2 linked regions of the Peribacillus sp. FSL E2-0218 genome follow. The protein of the gene in region 2 interacts with the protein of the main gene of each other region in a pairwise test. Links are inferred from orthologs where the notes say so. Each region holds a gene or a part of one and is shown on either strand. Other genes may lie near its edges.

Region 1 (3,166 bases), 3.2 Mb from region 2 along the record:
CATTCCTTACCATGACCTTCAAACTGCGGATTTCCACGAGCGCTTCATCAGGACCTCTCTCCCGCTGGACACGTTCAATCAAGTCTGAACGCATCATGACATTCGCGAGCATTTGTGCTGGACCATCATGAATTTCCCGCGAGAGCTTCTTGCGTTCCTGCTCCTGGGCTTCAATTATCTTCAAGCCGAAGTCTTGTTTGCGTTTCGCTTCCTGCAATGCTTCCCCTACGAATTTCAGGTCCTGGGTCAAATAGTTTTGTACGACCGATATTTGCGAAACAAGATGTACCGCTTTATCGATCGTCTGCTGCAGGGCCCGTAACCTTAATTCAAGTTCATCCCGGCGATTTCGAAGTTCCTTCTCCAATTGCCGGTTTATTTGCAGGTCGACTTGCAGCTTGTGTGCCCTTTCATAAGCATCCCGTACCTGCTCTTCAGAAAAATGGTTGAAGTGCATACTGACCTCGGAAAGCCTTTTTCGAGCAAATCTGGCTTTTGAATCCAGTGCATCGCTGTCGGTTATTACAATGGCAACCCTGATTTTCACATCATCAAGCTCTTTTGTTAATGATTCAAAATCTTTGCGGCATTGCTCGCCGATGTCAAAGACTTCATCCTTGCTTTCACTAACAGTGCTCACCATTGTTTCTAAGATCTTGTCCAATGCCTTAGCATCAACCTTTTTTATGGACATTAAGATCCCTCCACTTAAATCAAAAGACTTAAAAAATTTATTGTCTTAAAGACTATGTATATGGAAAAAAGTTCTTTCCTTTTTCATGAATGGTTATTTCAGGAAACGTTAATATGCAGTAACCTTCATGAACATATTGTACCAAAAAAAGAAGAAAAATACGTTAATTTCATTGTCAAATTTTTACGAAATGTACATATATGGTACATATCTCCCGGTTATAGGTATTATGGCCGAATTGGTAGTCTACCATACCCTTTAAAGGCAAATCCATTCCCATTAGCCCAATACAAATGATCCTTTTCAATCGAATCGACTATTCCACTCCATTGATTATTATATGAAACAGATCGATTTATTAAATGGCAAAATCATCGAATTGAACGGGCACGATCGGAACAAGCGAGGACTTGTGACCAAAACCCGTTGTTTTTCGTAAATGTTATTCTTTTAAGCATAATATTCGCTGCACACATGACAGGCAATAGAACTAATTATAACACGGACTTCTTTTTCTTATATTAAAGTTTCTTTACACATCTGCCCCAAAAACGAAACAGGATTGCCACTTTTTACACAAAGACTTATAATGAATCAACTAATAGTAAGTATGAAGGTGGAATAGGTATGCTCACTCAATATTTAACGGTGGCAGGACGCGGGGAACATGAAATCATCATCGAGAAATCCCGTTTCATCTCGCACATTACCCGAGCCGAAACGGAAGAAGACGCCCAGGCATTCATCCAGGAAATCAAGAAAAAGCATAAAGATGCTACACATAATTGTTCAGCCTATATGATCGGTGAACAAAACCAAATCCAAAAGGCCCTCGATGATGGGGAGCCAAGCGGCACGGCAGGCGTCCCGATCCTTGAGGTTCTTAAGAAAAAAGATTTGAAGGACACCGCCGTAGTGGTCACAAGATATTTCGGGGGCATCAAGCTAGGTGCCGGAGGTCTCATCCGCGCTTATAGCAAATCGACTTCAGAAGGGATAAATGCCACTGGCATCGTCATCAGAAAGTTAATGCGGGTCATTTCGACAACGATCGACTATACGTGGCTTGGAAAATTGGAGAACGAATTACGTTCTTCCATCTATCAAATAAAGGAAATTCAATACCTCGATCAGGTAACGATCCTCGTATACGCGGAAGAGGCACAAAAAGAATCCTATATCTCCTGGATGACAGAGCTGACAAATGGTCAAGGACAGATCGCAGAAGGCGAAATGCTTTATTTGGAAGAGGCATTCGCCTGATTTCCCCCTGCATTTTTTTCCTTTTTTAGGTTGTAATACAATTGAAAAGAAATATTTATTTTACGAATTTATTAAATCATTGTAAAATTAGGGTTAATATATGACGAAATATAAATAGATAGATTCGAAAAATAGCGATTTATGTCTGAAGTTCGTTATTTAAAAGGAGAAGAAAAGATGTCTACTACTAGGCGTGTCTATAAAATAAAAAAGACAAAGAAAAAAAGGCGAAAGAGGCTGTGGATATTCCTGGTGCCCCTGCTTGTACTGGGCCTGGGCGCTTCCACTTATGCTGCAACTCTATATATGAAGGCACAGAATGTATTCCATGATTCGTATGATCCGGTGGAGGCTTCGGCGAAGCGGAGTGCATCCGTCGATCCTCTCGAAGATAATTTCTCGATCCTCTTCATAGGAATCGATGATAGTGACGAACGTGACTATCAAGGAAATTCACGCTCGGATGCGCTAATCCTGGCTACATTCAATAAAGATCAAAAGTCGATTAAACTTTTAAGCATTCCACGTGATTCATATGTGTATGTACCTGCCAAGGGAGTCACCACAAAAATCAATGCGGCCCATGCAGCCGGAGGTCCAAAGGCGACGATGGACACCGTGGAGGAATTATTTGATGTCCCTGTCGATTATTATGTCCGCATGAACTTCAATGCTTTCATAGATGTTGTCGATTCATTGGATGGAATCGAAGTGGACGTACCATACGAAATGCACGAAATGGATTCACATGACAAAAAGAATGCGATCCATCTGGAAAAAGGAATTCAAACGGTTGATGGTGAAGAAGCCCTTGCCTTTGCCCGGACACGTAAACAGGACAGTGATATCCAACGCGGCGAGCGTCAGCAGGAAGTCCTTAAAGCCATCATCTCCAAGGCAACATCCGCTGGGTCTTTAACGAAGTATACAGACGTAATGGAAGCTGTCGGTGACAATATGACAACGAACCTACAATTCTCACAAATTAAAGGTTTCATAAAATATGTAACTGGCGATAACGGCCTTAATCTTGAGACACTCAAGCTTGAAGGACAGGATTCCACCATTAACGGAACCTACTATTATCAGCTGAATGAAACATCCGTAGCCAATACAAAGCTATTGCTTCAATCACATTTGAATTTGGGACCTAAAGAAGTCACCAATCAAACCGAAGCCGTCCAGCCACAAATAGAAGAATGATAAAAA
Region 2 (3,235 bases):
TCCGACTGCATTTGTTAGCGTATTTGCCCGAAGTGAGTTGGAACAAACAAGTTCAGCGAATTTATCGGTATGATGGGCTGGCGTTTGTTTTACCGGACGCATTTCGTATAGATCCACTTTAATTCCTCTTTTAGCTAACTGCCAAGCCGCTTCACTTCCAGCAAGCCCCGCACCGATAACACTTACTTTTGTTTCTTTCATTTTTTCGAACCTCCATGTATAGATATGATAAGACAGGATCATTTATCATTAAAATTGCATTCATAAGCGTTTCATTTTTAACGATATTTATGTATTTATTCTAAGAAATACCTACTCCTGCTAACGATAATTATAAAGCATATGCCTTGGATACGGCATTTCTCTTGCCAACCTTTTTTCCTAAGTGGATAATTTGGCGCAAAGAGGAATTATATCTTTAAAGGAATACACTTGTCCACTGAATTTTACATCACATCACCCAAATAAAAAAGTTTCATGTTCCATCCATTTTCTTCTTGGGAAGTAATTGTGCTCGTTACCATGATACCATACTTCCAGGAACATAAAGAAACTCGGCGAATGCCGAGTCGGTCTATATTGAGTTTTCTTCCGGATGCAGGCACAAAGCACCGTTCCATCCCATTTAACTCTACGCTTGAGGCGTTTCTTTGAAATCACAGTCCATACACTGGACCTGCACACCTTTTTTGAGCTTTTTCTCAACAAGTGTGCCCTCACATTTAGGACAACTACGAGGAAGGGGCTTATCCCAAGAGATGAAGTCGCATCCAGGGTAAGTATCACAACCGTAAAATATGCGGCGTTTTTTACTCTTCCTTTCAATGATGTTCCCTTCTTTACATTTCGGGCATTTCACACCAATCTCTTTCACGATCGGTTTGGTGTTACGGCAATCCGGGAAATTACTGCATGCCATGAACTTCCCGTAGCGCCCCATTTTAAAGACCATTTCATGGCCGCATTCCGTACAATCTTCTCCAGCAGGCTCATCTTTGATCTCGATTTTCTCCATTTCGACCTCGGCTTTAGCCAAATGAACCGCAAACTCTTTATAAAATTCATCAATGACCTTAATCCATTCGATGCTGCCTTCTTCGACGCTATCGAATTCCTGCTCCATCTTGGCCGTGAACTCGGCATCAAGAATATCCGGGAAGAATTCACGTATCAATTCAAGGACAATTTCACCAAGCTCTGTCGGGATGAATCGTTTATTGTCCAAGGTAACATAGCCCCGTTTTTGAATCGTATCCAAGGTAGGTGCATATGTAGAAGGTCGGCCTATACCAAGTTCTTCTAAGGTTTTGACAAGCCTCGCTTCTGTATAGCGGGGCGGCGGCTGTGTGAAATGCTGTTTCGGCTCGACATCTTTCGAAAAGAGTTGATCGCCTTTCTTTACATCCGGAAGGGAATTTTCCTTTTCTTCCACAGAGTCATCGGAACCTTCCACATATACCTTCATGAAACCTGGAAACTTGATTTTGGACCCATTGGCCCTGAAGATTACATCGCCATTATGAAGGTCAATGCTCATTGTGTCCATGACCGCCGATGACATTTGGCTCGAAACGAACCGTTCCCAGATCAATTTATATAGACGGAATTGATCTCTGGATAAATACTCCTTGACGATATTAGGTTCACGTAATGTGCTGGTTGGCCGAACTGCTTCATGCGCATCCTGTGCATTGGTCTGCTTTTTCTCTTTGCGCTGTTCAACCTGTACATAATCCTTCCCATAACTATTTTGGATGAAGGTATGGGCTTCCTGTTTAGCAATATCGGAAATCCGGGTCGAGTCCGTCCTCATATAAGTGATTAATCCGACTGTCCCTTCCTTTCCAAGCTCGATTCCTTCGTAAAGCTGCTGGGCAAGCATCATCGTTTTCTTTGCACGGAAATTCAATTTTCGTGCCGCTTCTTGTTGCAGGGAAGACGTCGTAAAAGGTGCTGCCGGATTACGTTTTCTTTCCTTTTTAGCCACGGCGCCGATAGTGAATTCACTGCCTTTTAAAGAAGCGAGTACTTTTTTGACGTCCTCTTCGTTGTTTAATTCTTTACGCTCTCCCCCGATACTGAAAAAGGAACCTTCAAACTGTTCTTTTCCTTTCACGAAATCCGCCTTGATTGTCCAATACTCTTCCGGGTTAAAATCTTTGATTTCTTTCTCCCGGTCGATGATCATCCTTACAGCGACCGATTGGACCCGTCCAGCACTTAGGCCTTTTTTTACTTTTTTCCATAACAGCGGGCTAATATTGTAGCCGACCAAGCGATCCAAGATCCTTCTTGCCTGTTGTGCATCAACCAATTTCATGTTGATCGGCCTCGGCGATTTAAATGATTCTTTGATCGCTTCTTTCGTGATTTCATTGAAAACCACGCGGCAATCGGAGTTGATATCCACATCGAGACTGTGAGCCAAATGCCAGGCAATGGCTTCACCTTCTCTGTCGGGGTCAGCTGCGAGATATATTTTTTTCGCTTTTTTTGCAGCGGTTTTCAATTCTTTTAAAACCGGGCCTTTGCCGCGGATCGTTATATATTTAGGTTCATATTCATGTTCAACATCGACACCCATTTGACTTTTAGGCAAATCACGCACATGCCCCATGGAAGCCTTTACTTTATATTTTTTTCCCAAGTAGCGTTCTATCGTTTTCGCCTTCGCAGGCGATTCCACAATCACTAAGTATTCTGACATCCAATAAATCCTCCTCAAAGAGGTAATATAAATCTTCACTATTATTAATCATACAAAAATCATTTGTCAACACCCCATTACTTTTCAAAGCATGTTGACTTACATATTCCTAACCATTTTAGCTAAGAGATTCCATTTGCAAAACTTATAACAGTTTTACAATATTTTCAACCCTTTTGTCTAATATTTCAACCCATTCAGGTAAAAATCGCCTTTTTTTACTAATTCCCTGGCTGATTTTCCGTCTATCTTCTATATTATATTGCGAAAAAACTCTTCCTCGATCTGCTTGGAATTCAAAACAAGTTTGGCTCCATCGGAAATCAATTGATTGGTCCCGATTGATTCTGGACTCGTTACATTTCCTGGAAGTGCAAACACCTCACGCCCCTGCTCCAAAGCCGTTTGTGCCGTTATTAAGGAACCGCTTTTTTCTTTTGCCTCCACAACGAACACTCCTTGTGATAATCCGCTGATGATACGGTTCCTTAGCGGGAACATCCATGGTTCCGCTCTCATTTCCGGTGG

Evidence for each region.
Region 1: the proteins of topA (region 2) and MHI53_RS23745 interact in binary tests that used the Escherichia coli proteins (3 or more experiments, as listed by UniProt). The link is inferred for Peribacillus sp. FSL E2-0218 from one-to-one orthologs.

Annotation. Positions count from the first base shown.
Region 1 is NZ_CP150304.1:4,892,507-4,895,672, forward strand. The notes cover bases 311-3,139. They hold MHI53_RS23745 (YigZ family protein), read left to right. Parts: upstream 311-1,321; coding sequence 1,322-1,957; downstream 1,958-3,139. Other genes in these bases: MHI53_RS23740 (sensor histidine kinase), read right to left, coding at 311-694; MHI53_RS23750 (LCP family protein), read left to right, coding at 2,135-3,139. In the rest of the region: more of MHI53_RS23740, read right to left, coding at 1-310; more of MHI53_RS23750, read left to right, coding at 3,140-3,160.
Region 2 is NZ_CP150304.1:1,700,869-1,704,103, reverse strand. What follows is about bases 170-3,067. They hold topA (type I DNA topoisomerase), read right to left. Parts: upstream 2,708-3,067; coding sequence 632-2,707; downstream 170-631. Other genes in these bases: dprA (DNA-processing protein DprA), read right to left, coding at 2,960-3,067; trmFO (FADH(2)-oxidizing methylenetetrahydrofolate--tRNA-(uracil(54)-C(5))-methyltransferase TrmFO), read right to left, coding at 170-201. Outside these bases: more of trmFO, read right to left, coding at 1-169; more of dprA, read right to left, coding at 3,068-3,235. UniProt on the Escherichia coli protein: Releases the supercoiling and torsional tension of DNA, which is introduced during the DNA replication and transcription, by transiently cleaving and rejoining one strand of the DNA duplex.